DNA from 3 places in the Mesorhizobium sp. RCAM 06353 genome. Region 1 is predicted to be linked to each of the others. Evidence: predicted binding sites of a transcription regulator. Region 1 holds the regulator's gene; each other region holds the start of a gene.

Region 1 (7,740 bases):
ACGCTGCCGGCGGCGACGCCTGCGCAGACTTCGTCCTTCTTGATCCAGCCGGCGTCGATGACGACGTTGAGATTGTCCTTGGTGATAGCCACCGGGGTCAGGAACAGTGACTTGACGGTGTTGCCGCCAGGCGTCGTGAAGTCTTTGACGCCAGCGATGTCGGTCATCTTCTTGCCGTCGGCCAGCTGCGAGGCGATCTCGGCGGCATTCTTGCCGAGTTCGCGCGCGTCCTTCCACACCGATACGGTCTGCGTGCCGAGAGCGATGCGGTTCAGCGCGGCATGATCGCCGTCCTGGCCCGAGACCGGCACGGTACCAGCCAAACCCTGCGCCGTCAGCGCCGCGACGACGCCGCCGGCGGTGCCGTCATTGGCCGCGACCACGGCATCGACCTTGTTGTCGTTGGCGGTCAGGAACTGCTCCATGTTCTTCTGAGCGTTGGCGGGCAGCCAGCCGTCCGTATAGGCCTCGCCGACATTCTTGATCTTGCCGCTGTCGATGGCCGCCTTGAGCACTTCCATCGAGCCCGAGAACAGGAAATCGGCATTCGGATCGGCACCCGAGCCCTTGATGAAGACATAGTTGCCTTCCGGCTTGGCCTTGAACACCGCAGCCGCCTGCAAGCGCCCGACTTCCTTGTTGTCGAAGGTCAGATAGAAGACGTCCTTGTTCTCGATCAGGCGGTCATAGCCGACGACCGGAATACCTTCGTCCAGCGCCTTCTGCACGGCCGGACCGATGGCCGAGGCGTCCTGCGCCAGGATGATCAGCGAATTGGCGCCCTGCGAAATCAGGCTTTCGACATCGGTAAGCTGCTTGCCGGGGTTGGACTGCGCATCGGCGGAGATGTACTTGTCGCCGGCGGCTTCGATCGCCTTCTTCATCGCGGCTTCGTCGGTCTTCCAGCGCTCTTCCTGGAAGTTGGACCACGAAACGCCGATGACCTTGTCCTTCGCCTGCGCGACCGACACGAGCGTCAGCGACATGGCGACACCCGCCAGGATGGCGGCTGTGAATCTCTTCATGATATTCCTCCCTGCGCCGCGTATGGCGCGACCAAACTGGCCCTAAGGCCGGCACAAAGGCTCTATTTTTTCGAGCCTCGAAAAAACACTGATGCAACACCGGAACGCTGTCAACAACGATTCTGATGGATTTTGATGTCCTCGCGAATTTTTTTCGAGCCTCGGAATAAATAAATGACAGGGCGGGCCGCTTCTGCCAGTATTTGACCGTGTCGCTGGCAGCGTTCGAGGGGCCGGAGGAACCGCGGCGACCGGGAGGATGTGGGAAAACATGTCGGTCGGAATCCGCCACGACGATCTGCGCCGGCGCAACCGCGCCATGGTGATTGCGGCCGTGCGCCGGGCCGGTCGGCCGTCGCGCACCGAGATTGCCGCGACCACCGGCCTCAGCCACTCGACCATATCGGCGATCTCTTCCGACCTGATCGGCGAAGGCATCCTGGCCGAAGGCAAGCCGAGCGAGGCCGGCGCGCTCAAACGCGGCCGGCCGCAGGTCGGCCTCGGCCTGAACCCCGAGGCCGCGGCTGTCATGACCGTGGTGCTGTCGCTGAATTTCCTCTCCGTCGCCGTCATCGACTATGCCGGCCAGGTCGTATCGGAAGAACAGCGCCGGCTGGACACGCTGACCATGTCGCGCGAAGCGCTGATCGGCGAATGCGTCGCCATCGTGCGGCGGCGCCTCGAGGATCCCGATATCGACGTGCGCAGCGTCGCCCGCATCGCGCTGGCGATCCAGGGCATCACCGACACCGCGGCCCGGGCGATGCTCTGGTCGCCGATCACGCCGCAGACCAACATCGCCTTCGCCGACATACTCGAGGCCGAGTTCGGCATCCCCGCCACCATGGAAAACGACTGCAACATGATGGCGGTGGCGCTGCGCTGGCGCGATCCCGAGCGCTACCGCGACGACTTCATCGCCATCCTTCTGTCGCACGGCATCGGCATGGGCCTGGTGCTGAAGGGCGAGCTGTTCACCGGCACCCATTCCTCGGGCGGCGAGTTCGGCCACATGATCCATCGGCCCGGCGGCGCGCTCTGCCGCTGCGGACGCCGCGGCTGCGTCGAGGCCTATGCCGGCAACTACGCCATCTGGCGTAACGCCAGGCAACTCAGTGAGGACACCGAGCCGGTCGCCGATGTCAGCGACGCGCAGATGCGGGCGCTCGCCGCCACGGCACGCGAACGAGACGGACCCGAGCGCGAAGCCTACCGCAAAGCCGGCGAGGCACTGGGCTACGGCCTCGGCAGCCTGTTCGCTCTGATCGATCCCGCACCCGTCGCCATGGTCGGCGTCAGCGCCGCCGCCTTCGACCTGATCGAGCCGGCATTGCGCGAGGCCATCGCCCAGACCGCCGGCGGCCAACACTCGAAATCGATTTCCTTCGACACCGAACCGAACGAACTTCCCCTCATCCGCGAAGGCTGCGCCATGCGCGCATTGACCTTCGTCGACCAGGAGATTTTCGCGCCAGGCGTGCAGGCGAAATCAGGCCTTGCCGCAAAGAAAAACGTAGCCTGAATCAGGTCGCGCTCAATCCTCGCGGATCGCGTAGCCCGCCCCACGAATGGTGCGGATAACGTCCGGCATGCGGCCATTGTTGACCGCCTTGCGCAGCCGGCCGACATGCACGTCCACCGTGCGCTCGTCGATATAGATCGTCTCGCCCCAGACATTGTCGAGCAGCTGGCTGCGCGAGAACACGCGGCCGGGATGGCGCATCATGAATTCAAGCAGGCGGAACTCGGTCGGGCCGAGCCGGATCTCGCTCTTCTTGCGATAGACCCGGTGCGATTCACGGTCGAGCACGATATCGCCGACCTTGAGCACGCTTGACAGAACTTCCGGCTTGGCGCGGCGCAGCAGCGCCTTGACGCGAGCCATGAATTCCGGCGTCGAGAACGGCTTGACCAGATAGTCGTCGGCGCCGGTCGAGAGCCCACGTACGCGGTCGCTTTCTTCGCCCCGCGCGGTCAGCATGATGATCGGCAGCCGCTCGGTCTCGGGCCGCATCCGCAGGCGCCGACAGAGTTCGATGCCGGACACCGCCGGCACCATCCAGTCGAGCACCAGAAGGTCGGGCACGTTCTCCTGCAGGCGGATTTCAGCCTCGTCGCCGCGCGGCACCACCTCCACCTGGTAGCCTTCGGATTCAAGATTGTAACGGAGCAGCACCCCCAGCGGCTCCTCATCCTCCACCACCATAATGCGTGGCGCGATCATTGATTGGTCACCTCTTGCGTCAGGCCGCGGGCGCCGACATCGCCGTCTCATCCTGCTTGGGACGATTGGCGGGCAACTGCGTGCCGGTCAGGACATAGTAGGCGTTTTCGGCGATGTTGGTCACGTGGTCGCCGATGCGTTCGAGATTCTTGGCGCAGAACAACAGATGCGTGCACGCCGTGATGTTGCGCGGATCTTCCATCATGTAAGTCAGCAGTTCGCGGAAGACGGAGGTGTATTTGACGTCGATGCGTTCGTCGTCGGCGCGCAGCTTCGCCAGTGCCGCGGCATCGCGCGCCGCATACTCTTCGATCACGCCCTGCACCTGGATCAGCACCAGCTGCGCCATGGCGTCGATGGAGTGCGACAGGTCGCGCGGCGTGGCGCTGAGACCGACGGTGCCGACGCGCTTGGCGATGTTCTTGGCAAGGTCGCCAATGCGCTCGAGGTCGCCGGCCATGCGGATCGAGCCGACGACATGGCGCAGATCATCGGCCATCGGCTGGCGCTTGGCGATCAGCGTGATGGCGCGGTCGTCGAGTTCGCGCTGGCGCGCGTCCATGATGGCATCGTCGGAGACCACACGCTGTGCCAGCGCGTTGTCGGAATTCAGCAGCGCCTTGGTGGCGCCGCCGACCATCGAGCCGGCGAGGTCGCCCATGTCGCTGATCAGCCTGCTGATCTGTCCGAGATCCTCATCGAAGGCTGCGACTGTGTGTTCGGCCATGATCCTGGTCCTCGTATGCGTGCGATCAGCCGAAGCGGCCGGTGATGTAGTCTTGCGTGCGCTTCTCGCGAGGCGACGTGAATATCTTCTCGGTTTTGTCGAACTCGACCAGTTCGCCCAGATACATGAAGGCGGTCTGCTTCGAGACGCGCGCCGCCTGCTGCATATTGTGGGTGACGATGACGATCGTGTAGTCGGCCTGCAGCTCGTCGATCAGCTCCTCGATCTTGGCGGTCGACAGCGGATCGAGCGCCGAGGCCGGCTCGTCGAGCAGGATGACTTCCGGCTTCACCGCCACCGTGCGGGCGATGCACAGCCGCTGCTGCTGGCCGCCTGACAGGCTGAGGCCGCTGGCATTGAGCTTGTCCTTGACCTCGTTCCACAGGGCTGCGCGCTTCAGCGCCTGCTCGACGCGGCCGTCCATCTCGGCCTTGCTGATCTTCTCATAGAGCCTGACGCCGAAGGCGATATTCTCATAGATCGACATCGGGAACGGCGTCGGCTTCTGGAACACCATGCCGATCTTGGTGCGCAGCAGGTTGAGATCCTGCGAACGGTCGAGAACGTTCTTGCCGTCGAGCAGCACCTGGCCCTCGGCGGTCTGCTTGGGATAGAGTTCATAGATGCGGTTGAAGACGCGCAGCAGCGTCGACTTTCCGCACCCCGACGGTCCGATGAAGGCGGTGACGCTGCGCTCGGGCAGCGACAGCGTGATATCCTTCAGCGCCTTCGACTGGCCATAATAGAAGTTGAGGTTCTTGACCTCGATCTTTACCTTGGCGGCTGCCTCGGCGGCGATCGTCATGTCTGGAGACAACATCTGGCTCATTTGTCCTCTCTGCGTCCGGTCAAGCTGCGCGCAAAGATGCTGAGCGCGAGAACCGTCAATGTGATGATGAGTGCACCAGTCCAGGCCAGTTGCTGCCATTCCTCGTAAGGGCTGAGAGCGAACTGGAAGATGGTCACAGGCAGGCTGGCCATTGGCGCGTTGAGATTGCTCGACCAGAACTGGTTGTTCAACGCCGTGAAAAGAAGGGGTGCCGTCTCGCCGGAGATGCGGGCGATGGCCAGCAATATGCCGGTGACAATGCCCGACAGCGCGGCGCGGTAGGCGACTGACTTGATGACCACCCAGCGCGGCGCGCCGATCGCGGTGCCGGCTTCGCGCAAGGCGTTGGGCACCAGGTTGAGCATGTCCTCGGTGGTGCGCACGACGACCGGGATGACCAGGATGGCAAGCGCGACGGCGCCGGCGATCGCCGAGAAATGCCCCATCGGCCGCACCATCAGCTCATAGACGAACAGGCCGATGATGATCGACGGCGCCGACAGAAGGATGTCGTTGATGAAGCGCACCACGGTGGTGAGTTTCGAGAAGCGGCCATATTCGGCCATGTATGTGCCGGCCAGAACACCGATCGGTGTGCCGACGATGATGCCGATGATGGTCATCACGATGCTGCCGTAGATGGCGTTGAGCAGACCGCCGGCATCTCCGGGCGGCGGCGTCATTTCCGTGAAGACCGCAAGATTGACACCGGAAAGGCCCTTGTAGAGCAGGGCGCCGAGGATGAGCGCCAGCCAGACAAGGCCGATTCCGGCGGCGACGACGCACAGCGTCATCATCACCCCATTCTTGCGCTTGCGGCTCTGGTGAAGCGACGTGGCTGTCGACATCGGTCAGGCTCCGGTGCGGGCGTCGATGCGCATCAGCATGTAGCGTGCGATGGCAAGGATCAGGAAAGTGATGACGAACAGGATCAGGCCGAGCGCCACCAGCGAAGAGGTGTAGAGATCGCCGACCGCTTCGGTGAATTCGTTGGCGATGGTGGCCGAGATCGTCGTTGCCGGCGCGAACAGCGAGGTCGAGATGCGGTGCGCGTTGCCGATGACGAAGGTCACCGCCATGGTTTCGCCGAGCGCGCGGCCGAGGCCGAGCATGACGCCGCCCATGATGCCGATGCGGGTGTAGGGAATGACGACGCGGCGGGTCACTTCCCAGGTGGTGCAACCAATGCCGTAGGCCGATTCCTTAAGCACCGGAGGCACCGTGTCGAAGACGTCCTTGGTGATCGAGGTGATGAAGGGCAGCACCATGATGGCAAGGATCATCGACGAGGTCAGCAGGCCGATACCATAGGGCGGGCCGGCAAACAGGCTGTTGAGGCCGGGAATGCCATGGAACACGCTGATGATGAAGGGCTGCACGGTCGTCTGCAGGAACGGTGCCAGGACGAACAGGCCCCAGATGCCGTAGATGATCGAAGGGATGCCGGCCAGCAGTTCCACCGCCATGCCGATCGGGCGCCGCAGCGGGCGCGGGCAAAGCTCGGTGAGGAAGATGGCGATGCCGATGCCGAGCGGCACGGCTATCAGGATGGCGATGGCCGAGGTGATGATGGTGCCGTAGATCGGCGCCAGAGCACCGAATTTCTCCGTCACCGGGTTCCAGCTTTCGCTGGTCAGGAAGGAAAAGCCGAAGGTGGAGAGGGCTTGCCAGGAGCCGGCAAACAGCGAGATCGCAACGCCGCCGAGCAGAACCAGCACCAGGATCGCGGCAGCGCGGGTCATTCCATGGAAGATCGAGTCGGTCAGCGCGAACCGTCGGACGGTGGCATCGCGCGAACTTCTAACGGCTGGCAAGGCTTCCTGGACAGCGCTCATGTCAAGCTCGGCTCTTTTGAATGGAAGGAAAAGGAGCGCCGCGAGCGCGGCGCTCCTTCAAGGGATGTTACTCGCCGACGTAGACGGGCTTGCCGTCGGCCTGGATGTCGGTCTTCCACGAAGCCTTGATCAGGTCGACGACGCTGTCGGGGATCGAGACATAGTCGAGCGCCTTGGCGGTTTCCTTGCCGTCCTTGTAGGCCCAGGCAAAGAACTTCAGGGCCTCGCCGGTGGCGGCGGCATCATCCGGAGCCTTGTGGATCAGGACCCAGGTCGAGGCTGCGATCGGCCAAGTGGCGTCGCCAGGCTCGTTGGTGATGATGACGTTGAAGTTCTTGGCCGTCTTGAAGTCGGCATTCGAAGCGGCAGCGCCGAAGGATTCGAGCGACGGCTCGACGACCTTGCCGGCTGCATTCAGCATCTTGGAGTAGGACAGGTTGTTCTGCTTGGCATAGGCGTACTCGACATAGCCGATGCCGCCATCCGTCTGCTTGACGGTGTTGGCAACGCCTTCGCTGCCCTTGGCGCCGACGCCCGTGGGCCATTCGACGGCGGTGTCGGAACCGACCTTGTCCTTCCAGTCGGGCGAGAGCTTCACCAGATAGTTGGTGAAATTGAAGGTGGTGCCCGAGCCGTCCGAACGATGCACGACGGCGATCGCGGTCGACGGCAGGGTGAGGGTGGGGTTCAGCGCCTTGATCGCGGCATCATCCCAGGTGGTGATGGCGCCGAGATAGATCTGGGCAATCGTCTTGCCGTCGAGGACGAGCTCGCCCGGCTTGACGCCGGTCAGGTTGACGATCGGCACGATGCCGCCCATCACCATCGGGAACTGCACGAGGCCGTTCTTTTCCAGATCGGCATCGGACATCGGCTTGTCGGTGGCGCCAAAAGTCACGGTCTTGGCGATGACCTGCTTGATGCCGCCGCCCGAACCGATCGACTGGTAGTTGAGGCCGATGCCGGTGTCTTTCTTGTAGGTGTCGGCCCACTTGGCGAACACCGGATAGATGAAGGTCGAACCGGCGCCGGAAAGATCAGCTGCCATGGCTGCGGAAAGGGTGAAAGTAGACGCTGTAGCCATTGCAATCGCAACGGCC
Region 2 (7,740 bases), 2.0 Mb from region 1:
GCCTCGGGCATATCGCGGGCGCCGACCGACTGCGCCACCAGGATGGTCGCCGCCATGCCGATGCCAAACACCGTGCCCAGGATCAGGAACAGCACGAGGTTGGCGTTGGAGGTGGCGGTCAGCGCCGATTCGCCGAGAAAGCGGCCGACCCAGACGGCATTGATCGACCCGTTGAGCGACTGCAGCACGTTGGAGCCGAGCACCGGCAAGGCAAACAGCAGCAGCGTGCGCGGGATCGGGCCGCTGGTCAGGTCGCCGGTGCGTCGGCGCGTGGGCATTTTTTCGGTCATGGCTGAAGGCTTATCTCGAGTCCGGCCCGTGATGATTGCCGATTCAACGAGACAGGTCGATGCGGCGTCGGAAAATTCCGGCTGGCGTGTGTTGATCTAATCATGTTCTCAAAGCTCCCGGAATGGGGTATTGATCGTCGCCGCGTGGGGCCGCATTCCTACTAGATCTGATGGATAAGCCGGGGGGATTATGTCCGATATTACGCTGTTTTCCGAGCGCCTGAACCGGCGCGCGTTTCTCGGTGCGTCCGCCTTGGGTGCGGCCTCCGCAGCTCTTTCAGCCTGCACCACGACGGAGGTGGTGACGCCGCCGCCGGTGGCCGCGGCGCCGCCCGAGCCTGCGCTCGGTGATGCCGCAACAATGTATACCGCACGCACCGATGAGGGCTTTCAACTGCCGGCCATCCCGGTGGCCAAGCTCGATCCGAAGTTCGTGCGCCAGATCGTGGCCGACCCGACCGGTGAAAAACCAGGCACGATCGTCGTCGATGTCTCCGAGCACTTCCTCTATCTGGTGCGCGATGGCGGCAAGGCCATCCGTTACGGCGTCAGCCTCGGCAAGGCCGGCTTCGGCTGGACCGGCAGCGCCGTGATCCAGGCGCGGAAGAAGTGGCCGGTGTGGACGCCGCCGCCGGAAATGATCAAGCGCCGGCCGGAACTGGCGAAATTCAAGGACGGCATGCCGCCCGGTCCGCAGAGCCCGCTGGGCGCCCGCGCGCTCTATCTCTTCCGCGATGGCAAGGACACGATGTACCGGCTGCACGGCACGCCGGAGTGGGATTCCATCGGCAAGAACGCATCGTCGGGCTGCGTGCGTTTCATGAACCAGGACATCATCGACCTCTACAGCCGCGTCAACGGCCCCGCCCAGGTTTTCGTGCGTCCCAATTTGTCGGCTGCCGGCAAGATCATGGCCGTGTCGAGCAGGACGGCGGAACCGATCGATGCGGGCGTGCCGAAGGATGCGGAGTTCTTGAAGTAGTCTGTACGACCTGCGCAGGCGGACGCGTCAAGCGCGCCCGCCTGGATAGGGGTGACTACTTCTTGGCCAGGCCCGGCAGCGTGACCTGATAGACCAGGAACATGGTGTCGACATTGGCGCCGTCGTCGGCCTTGTAGGGCGCACCGACCTGGAAACCGTCCTGGGCGAGGAAGTCGTTGTCATTGGCGACGAACAGGAAGTAGTCGTCGGGCAGCTTCGGGTCGAGCACGCTGGCCAGCGACATCGCTTCCCATTTCTCGGACAGGTTGTTGTGATCGTTCGGCGCGCCATTGTGCAGGCCGAAGCGATTAAGCTGCGCATTGTCGTTGATGTCGATGAAGGGTGTCAGCTTGGCCGGCGTCACCGACGGATCGAGCACGCCCTTGGGGGCGACCGGCTTGTCGGCGGCATCGAAGGCGCCGCCGGCAATGTCGGTGGCGGTCGAAACGTCGACGACGAAGATCTGGCGCAGAAGCGAGGTGTCGCCCTTCACCCCCTGGCCGTTGCCGCTGTCGCGCGCCAGCATCAGGAAGGACGTGTCCGACAGCGCCACGATCTCGCTTTGCGCGGCGATCTTGGTCTTGCCCTTGGCATCCTTGAACACCGGCAGCGGCACGACATATTCATGCGCCAGCTTGAGATGGGCGAGGTCGGAGGCGTCGTATACCAGGGCGCGTGTGTTCTGCCGGGTCGAGCCCGAATCGCCGCCATCCTGCCGGGTCGCCGACTGCAGCACGGCGATCAGGAACTTGCCGTCCGGCGTCATCGCCATGCCTTCGAGGCCCTGGTTGTTCTGGCGGCCGGTATCGGGATCCTTCGGATCGGGCTCGGCAGCACCTGGACCGGGATTGTCCGAGGAGAAATTCGGCACGCCCTTGCGTGTCGGCACGAGGGCCGCCGGCGGCTGGGTCGCCGACAGCAGGCGACCTTGTGCCGAGAACCGGTAGATGTTGGGGCCATATTCGTCGGAGATGAACATCGAGCCGTCGGGCAGCCGCACGATCGCCTCGTTGTCGAGGGCGAGCTTGCCATTGGTCGCGGCGGGCAGCATCGGCATGTCGCCGGCGGCGGCGCGCACATCCGACAGCGGATCGAGGCCGGTGGCATCAGTGCCCTTGTCGTCGGTCAAAAGCATGGTGTCGGCAAGCGTCGCCTTGACTGCAGTCTGCTCCTGGCCAGCGGCGCCTGGTGCCGCCGGGGTGAATTCGATGCCGATGGTGTTGAGGCGCGGCCGGTAATCGGTGGTGCCGGCGACATTGTAGCCGCGATCCGGCAGCAGCCAGAGCGACCCCTTGTAGGTGCCCGCATCATGCGTCCAGGCAGCTGTATCGATCGCCATGCCGGAACCCGAGCCGAACGTCTCGCCGAACTTGTCGCGCTGGGCGGCCGGGATGCGGCCGACGCCGACCAGGCCCTTGTTGATGAGGACGGTCGCGGTGCTGTCGGCGAGCGCCGGCGTCAAGGCGGTGAACAGGGCCAGCGCGACGCCGAGCGAAGCGGTTCGGTAAAGCTGTTTCATGGATATCCTCTTGTGACGGATGTGCCGGAGCGGCCGAAGAACGAAAAGCTGAAAGAGGCGGCACATCGATGATGCCGCGCGCCGCCCCCAAAAAGCGGTCTACGGCGCGAACATGATGCTTGCGTGACAGCGCGGTATGCGTGCTCGCCGGCCTGTTCGCAGGCCGATGAAAACGCGCACTGGGGCGAAAGAATTGATGGTCCCTCGCGCATGCGTTTGGGTGTCCAAACCCCGCACTAGACACTTATGTCCAGTACGTATATGGTGCGGCTTCTGACAGACCGGGAGGGAAGCCTTGAAGTCGCACTACCGCGCAGTGGTTATCGGGGGTGGGGTGGTCGGCGCCTCGGTGCTCTACCACCTGACGCGGTTCGGCTGGTCTGACGTGGCGCTGATCGAGCGCGCCGAACTGACCGCCGGTTCGACCTGGCATGCGGCGGCCGGATTCCATGCGCTCAACGCCGATCCCAATGTCGCGGCGCTGCAGGACTACACCATCAATCTATACCGCGAGATCGAGGCCGAATCCGGCCAGAATATCGGCCTGCACATGACCGGCGGCGTCAACATCGCCAGCGACCCCCAACGCTGGGAGTGGCTGAAATCGGCCTGGGCGGTGTTCCAGTCGGTCGGCATCGAGACAGCGCGGCTGGTGACGCCCGACGAGATCAAGGCGATCTGCCCGATCGTCGACGTCACGGGTGTGCTGGGCGGCCTGCACGATTCCAACGAAGGCCATCTCGACCCCTACGGCACCACGCATGCCTATGCGGGCGCCGCGAAGAAGCGCGGCGCCGACATCATCCTGCGCAATCGTGTCGTCGAGCTGAAGGCGCGCGCCGACGGCCACTGGGACGTCGTCACCGAGCAGGGCACCATCGTTGCCGAGCATGTCGTCAATGCCGGCGGCTTGTGGGCAAAGCAGCTCGGCCGCATGGCCGGCGTCGACCTGCCGGTGACGCCGATGGAGCACCACTATTTCATCACCGAGGACATTCCGGAGATCGCGGCGCTGGATCGGGAGATCGGCATCGCCGTCGATCTCGACGGTTTTTCCTACCTGCGGCAAGAGCGCAAGGGCGTGCTGCTCGGCGTCTACGAGCAGAACCCCAAGCATTGGAACATGGATGGCGCGCCATGGGACTACGGCATCGAGCTGATCCCGGAAGACATCGACCGCATCAGCCCGGAACTCGCCAAGGCGCATGAGCGCTTTCCGTGCCTGGCGACGGCCGGCATCCGCAAATGGGTCAACGGTGCCTTCACCTTTACCCCCGACGGCAATCCGATCGTCGGACCGGTGCGCGGCCTGAAAAACTACTGGGTCGCCTGCGGCGTCATGGCCGGCTTCAGCCAAGGCGGCGGCGTCGGCAAATCGCTGGCCGAATGGATGATTTACGGCGAGCCGCAAGCCGACATCTTCGGCATGGACATTGCCCGCTATGGCGTCTTCGCCGCCAACCGGGAATACCTCAAACAGACGACGCGCCAGTTCTACTCGCGCCGTTTCGTCATGACCTTTCCCAATGAGCGGCTGCCGGCTGGCCGGCCTTTGAAACGCCCCGGCGCCTATGATGGCATGAGTGCGGCGGGCTGCGAATGGACTGCGTCGTGGGGGCTGGAAATCCCGGCCTATTTCGCGCCGATGGGGTTTCGTGAGAACACCACGCTCAAGCGCTCCAACGCCTTCGATATCGTCGGCGACGAGGCGTTGCAGGCCCGTCATGCTGCCGGCCTCGTCGATATCTCGGCCTATGCGCGCTATGCGGTGTCGGGGCCAAGCGCCCAGGCATGGCTCGACTGGCTACTCGCCTGCAGGCTGCCGAAAGCCGGGCAGGCGCGGCTTGCGCCGATGCTCGGGCCGGATGGGCGGTTGAAGGGCGACCTCACCGTGATCAACTGGGGCAGCAGTGACTATTGGCTGATGGGCTCCTACTATCTCAGGGAATTCCACATGCGCTGGTTCGAGAGCCACGCGGCGGAAGGTGTTGCCGTCACTGACATTTCCGATGCGATGAGCGGCTTCCTGCTGACCGGGCCGAACGCGCGCAAGATCCTCGAAGGCACAACGCATCAGGACGTCTCCGCCGCGGCGCTGCCGTTCATGGCTTGCAGCGCGTTCGATATCGGAATGGTGCAGGCCCGTGTGGCACGGCTGTCCATCGCCGGTGAGCTCGGCTTCGAGATCAGTTGCCCGGTGGCCATGCACGCCACACTGCGCGACACGCTGCTTGCCGCCGGCGAGGATCTTGGTCTCGCCGAGATCGGCTACTACGCGCTCAATGCGCTCAGGCTGGAGAAGAGCTTCGGCATCTGGTCGCGCGAATTCACGCAGGGCTACACGCCCCGCCAGACCGGCCTCGACCGCTTCATCGCCTTCGACAAGGGCGATTTCGTCGGCCGCGAGGCGGCGCTGAAGGAGCGCAACGCCGGCACCGCGCAGCGGATGGTGACATTGGAGATCGATGCGCTCGACGCCGATGCCAGCGGCTTCGAGCCGGTCTGGCACGACGGCCGCCGCGTCGGCTTCGTCACCTCGGGCGGTTTTGGCTACACGATCGGCAAGAGCGTCGCGCTGGCGTTGGTGGACGACGATTTTGCCGAGGAGGGGACGGTGCTTTCGGTGCACATTGTCGGCGTCGAGCGGCCGGCACGGATCATCGCGGCCTCGCCCTACGATCCCTCGGGCAAGGCGATGCGGCAATGAGGAGGATTTTCGATGGTCGATGACGCGGCACGAGACAGCAGGCGCGAACGCCGGCGCGGACGCACGGGCGAGGCGGGCAGCGAAAGCAGTCGCCGGCCCAATTACCGGTCGCTGAAGAACCCGTTCCTGCCGCAGCCGATCTTTTCGGACGACCAGGTGGCTTCTATCCACGACACGGCGCTGCGCGTGCTGGAGGAGCTCGGCATCAAGGTGCTGCTGCCGCAGGCGCGGGAGATTTTTGCCCGCGCCGGTGCGCTTGTGGACCCGGACACCGACATGGTGCGCATCGGCCGCGACATGGTGGTGGCGGCGTTGGCCTCGGCGCCGAAGTCGATCCATGCGCAAGCCGGCGACCGGTCCCGCGACCTGACGCTGGAACTCGGGTCGATGACTTTCCTGGCTGGATGTGGCGCACCGAATGTCACCGATCTCGAACGCGGACGGCGGCCCGGCACGCTGGCCGATTTCGAGGACCTGCTGCGGCTGGTGCAGCATTTCGACGTGCTGCATATGCTTGGCCCCTGCATCGAGCCGCAAGATGTCGACAACCGCCTTCGCCACTATGCCGTCAACCGCGCGCAGCTGACGCTGTCCGACAAGTTTCCGTTCGTCTTCGCGCGCGGCACGCCGCAGGTCGAGGACGGTTTTGAGATGATCCGGCTGGCCCGCGGCCTGTCGCAGGACGAATTCCTGGCGAACGCGCATTGCTACACCGTCATCAACACCAACTCGCCACGCCAGCTCGACATTCCGATGGCGCAAGGCATCATCGATTTCGCCAGAGCGGGGCAGGTCTCCGTCATCACGCCGTTCTGTCTAGCGGGCGCGATGGCGCCGATCACGGTCGCCGGCGCGCTGGCGCTGCAGCATGCCGAGGCGCTGGCGGGGCTGACGCTGGCGCAGCTCGTGCGGCCCGGCGCACCGGTCGTCTACGGCTCTTTCTCCTCCAATGTCGACATGAAATCGGGGGCGCCGGCCTTCGGCACGCCGGAGCATGTCAAGGCGACATTGGGCGCCGGCCAGCTGGCGCGCTTCACCGGACTGCCCTGGCGGTCCGGCGGCGGCAGCGCGGCCAACATCTCGGACGCGCAGGCAGCGCACGAAACGCAATTCGCGCTGTGGGGCTCGGTGCTGGCCGGCGCGACGATGTGCATCCATGCCGCCGGCTGGCTGGAAGGCGGCTTGAGCGTCTCCTTCGAGAAGATGATCACCGACATCGAGGCGCTGCAGACGGTCGCGGAACTCTGTGCCGCGACGCCCGGCGACGACGATTCGATCGGCTTCGAGGCGATCGCCGAAGTGCAGCCGGGTGGCCATTTCTTCTCGGCCGGCCACACCATGTCGCGCTACCGCACCGCCTTCTACGAACCGCTGGTCGCCGACTGGTCGAACTTCGGCAACTGGACGCAAAGCGGATCGAAGACGGCGAGCGAACGCGCCACCGGTGTCTGGCGGCGTGCGGTTGCCGATTTCGAGCCGCCGGCATCGGCTGTCGCCACGTCGGGCGTGCTCGACGAATTCATCGCGCGGCGCACCGAAGAGGGCGGAGCGGCACCGGTGTCGTGAGACAGGGGCGGGAAACGGCTGGCGCCGGCGCAACTTTCGCTGTGTGACCGGTGCCCTGCCATTGGCAATTGGCGCGTCCCGTGCAGAGATGAGCGATGCTCGAGGCGTTCATCGCAACGGTGATCTTCCTGTGCCTGGCGGCGTCGGCGTTCGCCAGCATGGCGATCTGGCCGAGATTGCCGGCCAGACATCGTGATGACGACACGAACACTGTGGTGCGGCACGCGGCCAATCTGTTCGGGGTCATGACCTCGCTGATGCTCGGCCTGATGATCAATTCGGCCAAGAACACCTTCGAATCGATCGATCACAACGTGCACGCCTATGCGACGGAGCTGATCCTGCTCGATAGGACATTGCGCCTGTATGGCCCGGAAACCGACGCGGTGCGCCAGCCGCTGGTCGCCTATGTCCAGAGGGTGGTGACCACCTCGTCACAGAACAGCGAAACGACCATCGCCGCCAACCAGCTGTCCGAACATCTGCTGACGGAGATCGGTTCACGGCTGAATGCGCTGACGCCGGCCGACGCTGTACGTGGTTCGCTCCTGCAGGATGGACGCCAGCGCCTGCAGAAAGTGCTGGAATTGCGCTGGATCCTCGTCGAGCAGTCGGAGGGTGCTATCCCCTGGCCGCTGATCGCGATGCTGGTGACGTGGCTGGCACTGATCTTTGC
Region 3 (7,740 bases), 1.3 Mb from region 1:
TCCAATTCTTTTTTGACGCAACCGCAGTGGGAAAACCGTTACAAACTTTTCCTGGAATTGCTCAAGTTCTATCTCCTTGTTTTGACGCAATTCTCCAGGGAAAGCGCTACGCGCTTTCGCGGCAGGCAGCCGGTAGCCGTTCAGCCACGGCCGGGGCAAGGCGTTCTACTTTCCCTGCCAGGCTCAGCGTACCATCGCCGTAGATCATGCGACCGGCGCGGAAGGTGGCACGCACACGTGGCACCGGTTGGCGGTCCGCCACCACAAGATCAGCCAGGAGCCCGGTCTCGATGGCGCCGCGATCGGTGAGCCCCAGGGCGTGGGCCGGGTTGGCGCTTGTGAGCGCCGCCGCCGCCACCAGGCCATCGCCCCGCAGTTCCGCCAGGCCAAGCACGGCCGGCAGGATCGAGGCCGGGTGGTAGTCGCTTGCCAGCATGTCGAGCAGCCCGGCCTCGTAGGCCTGGCGGGCGGAAAGATTGCCGGAATAGGATTCGCCGCGCAGCGCGTTGGGCGCGCCCATGGCGGTGTGCATGCCGAGCCTGCGGGCTTCCTGCGCCGCTTCCAGGGTCACCGGGAATTCTGAGAGCGCGGCACCCAGGCCGTGGACCAGTTCGACCTTTTCCAGCGTGTCGTCGTCATGCGAGGCAAGCACGATGCCGGCGGCTTGCGCACGCGCCGACAGATCCTGCAGAGCGTTCAACACATCACCCTGGCCGTTACGGCCGGCCATGCGCTTGCCGACGACCTCGGATGCGTCCGCGACCGACATGCCGCGCTCCTTGGCGATGCGGGCGATGTAGAGTTCGACGTCGCGATACTGTCCCTGGCCGGGCGTGTGATCCATCAGCGAGATCAAATGCAGCCTGCCGGCATCCATCAGCTTCTGCAGCTTGGGAATCGCCGGCGTGAAGGTCACTTCGAAGCGGGCATGGATGCGGTGGTCGACCAAAAGGGCGTCTTTCATGCCGGCAATGGTGTCGATGATCGCAGTCGTATGATCTTCCGAGCGCAGCACGCCGCTGGTGACGCTGGCGCCGATGAAGGAAAGCGCGGCATAGGCGGTGGTGACGCCGCAGGAGGCGAGCTTCTTGTCGAGTTCGGCAATGCCGATCGGCATCGGCACGTGCACGCCGATGCGCGGCTCGACCTCCCTCTCCACCATGTCGCCATGCATGTCGATGAAGCCGGGCAGCAGCAGACGGCCGCCGCCTTCGATATCGGCGTGCTCGACAGGCTTGTCGCGGATTTCGGCGATGCGGCCGTTCTCGATTCTGATCGCGCCGTTCGGGATGACGCGGTCGCGCAGGACAATTTCGAATTCACTCAGCCACATGTGGATTCTTTCGAAGGAAAATGCGGTTTCAAGATGGATTTCGCGATCGACATGGCCGGCGACATCGTCGGGGGATGGAAGACTGGGTCATGACTATGATGCGCCGGCTTGCCGCCGCCTCGATCATGATCTGCCCAAGACATTGCGATGTTTTCTAGTTCACTCGAATGCCGGTTTCCATTTGATTTTTATGACATTTTCATGAAAGCAGACCCTCCCGCAGCGCTTGGCTCAGCCGGTACGGGATCGTTCCGACAGCCATTCGGCGGTCTGCTGGCTGGCCTGTTCGGCGGAAAGCTCGAGGCTCAGCCCCTGCAGCAGGCCGTGCAGGAAAATCCCGGAAAAGCAGTCGCCGGCGCCGATCGTGTCGGGCACGGAAACCTGTTTCAACGGCTTGACCTGGTTCAGCACCTTGCCGTCATAGAGGGAGATCGGGCGCGTTCCATCGGTCAGCACCAGTGTCTTCAGGCGAGGCCCGGCGATCCCCTTTGCCCGCTCCCAGATCGCTCGCGTGTCCTCGCCGGGAAAGTCGGCGCGCGATCCGATGACGATGTCGGCCGGGCGCGGCGAGGCGCTGCGCAACGGAAATTGCGAAATGACAAGCGGGATCGTTCGCAGCGAGGCGATGAGGCCGGCATCGAGCACCAGGGCGTTGAGATAGGCGGCGTCGCCGCTGACAGGCTCCGGTGCGGTGAAGGGCGGGCGCATCTGGCCGCCGGGGTTCAAAATGGTGCGCTCGCCATTCGGCTCGAGCAGGATTTCGGTGAACCGGGTTTCGCCGGCCCAGATGGTGACGTAGCCGGTATCGATGCCGCTCGCCTGCAATATGGCGAGCGCTGCCCGGCCATGGTCGTCGTCCATCAGATTGCTGATCAGCCGGACATGGTTGCCGAGCCTGGCCAGCTGGGTGCCGGTGTGGAAGCCGCCGCCGCCGAGCCTGACGGTGCGGTTGGAATAGACAATGCGTGCGCCCGAGGCGAGGGGCGAGGACAGCGACCAGACCTGGTCGTAATTGACATGGCCGACAACGATGACTGTGCTCATGGTCCCTGCTTTTTCGCGCGGCGCATCGACGATGAAGCGCTGCGCGAGCAGGCATAGCACTATGACAGGCACCAGGGACAGCAGGCTGGCGGCCATAGGGGCGCCAGCGGGTGCGCTGTTCTCGATCGACAATACGAGCCAGTTGCTCGGCGTTCTGGCGCAGGCGGCGACCGCCAAGGATTGAACAGCCACTTTACCCGCCCAAAATAAAATCGGCGCAGCGGTCGGCGATCATGATCACCGGGGCGTTGGTGTTGCCGCTGATCAGGCGCGGCATGATCGAGGCGTCGCAGATGCGCAGGCGCGGGACGCCGCGCACGCGCAGTTGAGGATCGACCACCGCATCGTCGTCGCTGCCCATCCGGCAGGTGCCGCACGGGTGATAGACGGTCTTGGCGTGCTCGAGGATGTGGTCAGTAATCGCCTGGTCTGAAAGGTCGGCGGCCTCGCCGGGCGACAGTTCCTCGGACACCACGGCCCGCAGCGCCGGCTGACGCAGGATATTGCGGGCGATCTTCATGCCGGCGAGCAGCAGAGCCAGATCGTCCGGGTCGGACAGGAAGCCGGTGGTGAAGCGGATCGGGTCGGCCGCGTCGCGTGAGCGCAGGCCGACCGTGCCGCGCGATTTCGGCCGGAGCACACAAGGGTTGAGCTCCATGCCGTGGCGCTCGATCGAGCCGTGCTCGGCGCTTGCGATCATCACCGGCAGGACGTGGAACTGGATATCGGGCCTTCCGTCGCCATCGGTGTCGAAGAAACCGCCGCTCTCGACGACGTTGGAGGTGAGCAGGCCGTTGCGGAACATCAGATATTGCAGGCCGTGGCGCAGTGCCTTGAGGCCGCGATCTTGCCCCAGCAGCGAGATCGGCTGCCGCGTCAGCGCATAGACGGGGGCGGCGACATGGTCCTGCAGGTCGCGGCCGACTGATGGCATGTCGCGGATGACGGGAATGCCGAGTTCAGTCAGGTGCTCGGCTGGCCCTAGGCCCGACAGCATCATCAGTTTTGGGGTCGCCAGCGCGCCAGCGGTGAGGATCACTTCGGCCTTTGCCGTCGCCGCATGGCTTTGGCCGTCCGAGGTGGTGTAGGCGAGGCCGCTCGCCGCACCGTTTTCCAGGGTCACGCCGGTGACCAGCGCATCGGTGATCACGGTGAGGTTGGCATTGCCGGCTAGCGGCCGCAGGAACACCTTTGCCGCCGACTGTCTTTCCCCATTCGCCGTGGTCGTCTGGTAGAAGCCGACGCCTTCCTGCGCGGCGCCGTTGAAGTCGTCATTGTAGCGGTAGCCGGCCTGCTGCGCGGCTTGCACATAGGCCAATGACAGCGGGTGGCGATGGCGGGGATCGGAGACCGGCAGCGGTCCCTCGGTGCCGTGGCGTTCGCCGGCCAGGCGCTCATTTCGCTCCAGCCGCCGGAACACCGGCAGCACCTCGTCCCAGCCCCAGCCGGGGCAGCCAAGGTCGCGCCAGCCATCATAATCCTGTGGCTGGCCCCTGACATAGAGCATGGCGTTGATCGAGGAGCCGCCGCCCAGCGTGCGGCCTTGCGGCACCGGCAGCCGGCGGCCGCCGACGCTCGGCTCAGGCTCGGATTCGTAGATCCAGCTGCGCGCCGTGCCGATCACCTTGGCGAAGGTGGCGGGCATGTCGATCAGCCTGGTGTTGTCGGCCGGGCCGGCCTCGACCACCAGCACGCGCTTGCCGGCATTGATCAGCCGGTTGGCCAGTGTGCAGCCGGCGGAACCGGCGCCGGCGATGATATAGTCGTACTCAGCGCTCATCGTGTCAGGCATAGCGCATGATGACGGTCTTGGTCTCGAGATAGCCGTCGATCGCGGCGCGGCCATGTTCGCGACCGATGCCGGATTGCTTGAAGCCCCCGAACGGTGCCGCGGGGTCGAGCGTGTTGTGCGAATTGACCCACACCGTGCCGGCCTTGAGGCCGTGGATGGCGGTCATCGCCTTGCCCATATCTCGCGTCCAGATCGAGGCGGACAGACCATAGCGCGTGTCGTTGGCGATGCGGATCGCCTCGTCGAGATCGGCGACCGGCATTGCCGCCACCACCGGGCCGAACACCTCCTCGCGCACGATCTCCATGTCGGGGCGGACATTGTGCAGGATGGTCGGCGCCACATAGTGGCCTCTGGCCGGCACCGGCCGGGCGCCGCTGAGCCGTTCGCCGCCGGCCGCCAGACTGCGCTCGACGAAACCTTCGACGCTTCTGCGGTGCTTGGCCGAGACCAGCGGGTTGATCTGCGCTTCGGCGTCGCGGCCGGCGCCCAGCGTCATGCCGTCGGCGATCTCGGCCAGCCGCGAAAGTGTGCGGTCATAGATCGACTTCTCGATCAGCAGCCGCGAGGTCGAGGTGCAGACCTGGCCCTGGTTGAAGAACATGCCAAGCCCGGCAATCAGCGGCTCGATGCCTTCCTCCATGTCGGCGAGCAGGATCATCGGCGATTTCGAGCCAAGCTCCAGCGTGAAGCGGGCGACACGGTCGACCGCCGCATGGCCGACGCGCTTGCCGACCTCGGTCGAGCCGGTGAAGGTCAATTTGTCGATGCCGGGGTGGCGGATCAGCGCTTCGCCGGTGACTGACCCGCTGCCGGTGACGATGTTGACGACGCCCGGCGGGAAGCCAACGGCCTCGATCAGCTCGGCGAGCCTGAGCAGGCCGAGCGGCGTTTCCTGCGGCGGCTTCAAAACCACGGTGCAGCCGCAGGCCAGCGCCGGCGCGATCTTCCACATGCCGATCAGCAGCGGAAAATTCCACGGCACGATGGCGCCGACGACGCCGACCGGCTCCATCACCGTCATCGCCTGGTGCTTGGCGCCCGTCGGCACGGGGATGGAGACCTGGAAGGTCGAGCCCTCGATCTTGGTGGCCCAGCCGGCATAGTAGCGCAGCCAGTCGACGGTGCCGCCGGCGCTCAGCATGCGGGCGACGCCGAGCGATTTGCCGTTCTCGATGCTCTCGATCTCGGCGAGCAGGTCGGCGTCGGCCTCGACGGCGTCGGCGAGTTTCAGCATCAGGTTCTGGCGGTCAACCGGCCGCATCGAGGCCCAGGGGCCTTCGAGAGCGGCACGCGCGGCGCGCACCGCCTGGTCGACCAATTCGGGGCCGCTTTCGGGGACATGGGCGACGATCTCGCCGGAGGCGGAATCGTCGACGGCGAGGCCTTCACCGGCAAGACCATCGACGAAGCGGCCATTGATGAAGGGCCGGTGCGAACGCGCCAGGAAGGCGTCGGCGGCAGTGCTGATCGGCGGCACAATTCTCTCGTTCACGCCATCCTCCTCGATGTTGATGAACACAGTGCAGGGAGGGTTATGGAGCGCATCGACCGGCTTCAAGCCAAAGGCAGCACGAGTGCGCGCTCAGTCAAAACAAAGTTCCCGCTCGGACAAGACGCCTCGCGATCGGCTGGCCAAGATCAGGATCGCATCGAGCCGCGCGTTTTGCGCGAGCCTCCCTGACGTCGAAGAGGTGTCGGCCATTGAGCGCATTGCTGGGCAATCCGATGGTCACCACGGCGGCGCTGCCGCTTGTGCTCGGCATGGTGATGGCGCTGCTGGCGCGGTTCGCCCTGCCGCCGTCCTCGCCCGTGCTTTCGCTGGTGGCGGCCGTGCTGCTGCTGTCCTTCTACTGGGACACGCTTGGCCCGCCGGTCGTGCCGCCTGTCGCCGCCAGCCAGAAGCTGATCTATCTCGCCTTCGCCGGGATTGTCGCGGGCCTGTTGCCCGAACGGTTGCTCAGCGCTGCCGTCGCGGGCAGGCTTGTCGCCGGCGCGCTTGCGGCCGCGCTGTTGTGGCTCGGCTGGCGCCGTATCGCCGGCGGTACACTCGACCTGCAGATGATCGCCGCACTCATCGCCGGCCTGTTGGCGATCGTCGGCGCCGCGATGCGCTGTCCCTGAAGGCCTCGCCATCGCCTCCGGCAGAGGAGCCGTTCCTGGTGCCGGCAGCCATGCTCGCTTCATGCCTGGCCGGCGCCATCATCTCGGTGCTTGGCGCCTCGATCGTCACCGGGCAATTGCTGGGATCGCTAGCAGCGCTCGCCGGCGGCTGGTGCCTCGTCCAGTATATCGCGGTGCTGCGTAGCGGGTCGGCCACTGCCTGGAGCAAGGGCGCCGAGCTGATCCTCATCTACGCCGCCGCCACGGTGCTGATCCAGGTCGCGCTGCTGGCGCCGAAGGCGAACCCGGTGGCGCTCATGCTTTCGCCTCTGCCGCTCGCCGTCGCCGCTTTGGTGCCCGGTCCGCTGCGGGGTCTTGTTCCCGGTGCCCGGCCGTTGCGGCCGCTGGTTGCCGGCCTGCTGATCGCCACACCGGCGATATTGGCCATCCTGACGGCGCTCCTGTTTGCGCCGCACGGAGCCGCGCTTGGCTTTTCCTGAGCCAGGGAATGACAACCAACAATGGGGAGAGTTACGTGACGATGAGAAAACTGACGGCCGCCTTTGCCTTTGCCTCGATGTGCGCCTTCGCCTCGGCCGCCTATGCCGGCAACTACGAGATCGATGGCCAGCACGCCTGGGTCACCTTCACCATCAAGCACGGCATCTATGGCACCGCGCATGGCCAGTTCGATGCCGTGAAGGGCGCCATCGTGATGGACAAGGCCGATCCGTCGAAGAGCAGCGTCAAGGCCGAGCTCGATGTCGGCTCGGTGCACACCGCCTATGACCAGCGCGACAACGATCTGAAAGGCCCCGACTTCTTCAACGCCGCCGAATTCCCGGCGATCTCCTTCGAGAGCACCAAGGTCGAGAAGGTCAGCGACAAGACAGGCAAGGTCACCGGCAACCTCACCATCAGCGGCGTGTCCAAGGAGATCACGCTCGACGTGACGCTGGTCAACGAGGCGCCGGCGCCCTGGGATGCGACGCTGACCAAAGCGGCGTTCACCGCCACGGGGAAGGTCAGCACCGCGGACTTCCCGATGGCCAAGGCCGCTGCTGGTTTCGGCCTCGGCCCGGATGTCGACATCGTCATCGATCTCGAAGCGGTGAAGAAATAGGCCGCTGGTATTTAGCGAGCGGACGCCGCGCTACCGAGAGGTTGCGCGGCATTTCACCAGACAGGCGCGAAGTGCGCGCTCAGTCAAAACAAAGTTCCCGCTCGGACAAGACGCGAAATGGCCGATGCCGCACTATCCCCAGCGAAGATCGGCGCATAGCCGGCGCACTCACCAATCGGGATGGATCCATGCGATTTCTTGGAAAGACGGCTTTCATCACCGGCGGCGGCACCGGCATCGGTGCGGCGGTTGCCAGGCGCATGGCCGCCGACGGCGCCAGGGTGGTGCTGATGGGCCGGCGGCGCGAACCGCTGGAAGCCGTGACCAAAGACATTGGCGGGCTGG

Evidence for each region. The regulator PhoB, encoded in region 1, activates phosphate uptake and scavenging genes when phosphate is short. The targets are predictions, from matches to a motif close to TGTCATNNANCTGTCAT.
Region 2: a site for PhoB is predicted at 2,904-2,920, ahead of AC56QX_RS18860 (esterase-like activity of phytase family protein). Genes of this name have one in related genera too.
Region 3: a site for PhoB is predicted at 1,524-1,540, ahead of AC56QX_RS15235 (alpha-D-ribose 1-methylphosphonate 5-triphosphate diphosphatase). Genes of this name have one in related genera too.

The regions. Positions count from the first base shown of each region.
Region 1 is NZ_CM185031.1:1,946,978-1,954,717, reverse strand. Features, by position in the region: gene xylF (D-xylose ABC transporter substrate-binding protein) at 1-1,025, opposite strand, end outside; gene AC56QX_RS09195 (ROK family protein) at 1,297-2,547, shown strand; gene phoB (phosphate regulon transcriptional regulator PhoB) at 2,560-3,249, opposite strand; gene phoU (phosphate signaling complex protein PhoU) at 3,269-3,976, opposite strand; gene pstB (phosphate ABC transporter ATP-binding protein PstB) at 4,002-4,805, opposite strand; gene pstA (phosphate ABC transporter permease PstA) at 4,802-5,653, opposite strand; gene pstC (phosphate ABC transporter permease subunit PstC) at 5,657-6,640, opposite strand; gene pstS (phosphate ABC transporter substrate-binding protein PstS) at 6,708-7,740, opposite strand, start outside.
Region 2 is NZ_CM185031.1:3,911,638-3,919,377, forward strand. Features, by position in the region: partial or broken gene AC56QX_RS18850 (MATE family efflux transporter) at 1-290, opposite strand, end outside; gene AC56QX_RS18855 (L,D-transpeptidase) at 481-1,272, shown strand; gene AC56QX_RS18860 (esterase-like activity of phytase family protein) at 1,328-2,791, opposite strand; gene AC56QX_RS18865 (GcvT family protein) at 3,087-5,498, shown strand; gene AC56QX_RS18870 (trimethylamine methyltransferase family protein) at 5,511-7,064, shown strand; gene AC56QX_RS18875 (bestrophin-like domain) at 7,160-7,740, shown strand, end outside.
Region 3 is NZ_CM185031.1:3,200,282-3,208,021, forward strand. Features, by position in the region: gene AC56QX_RS15235 (alpha-D-ribose 1-methylphosphonate 5-triphosphate diphosphatase) at 107-1,333, opposite strand; gene AC56QX_RS15240 (PfkB family carbohydrate kinase) at 1,565-2,377, opposite strand; gene AC56QX_RS15245 (hypothetical protein) at 2,439-2,561, shown strand; gene AC56QX_RS15250 (GMC family oxidoreductase) at 2,571-4,157, opposite strand; gene AC56QX_RS15255 (aldehyde dehydrogenase family protein) at 4,162-5,664, opposite strand; gene AC56QX_RS15260 (hypothetical protein) at 5,874-6,293, shown strand; gene AC56QX_RS15265 (hypothetical protein) at 6,332-6,772, shown strand; gene AC56QX_RS15270 (YceI family protein) at 6,814-7,395, shown strand; gene AC56QX_RS15275 (SDR family NAD(P)-dependent oxidoreductase) at 7,584-7,740, shown strand, end outside.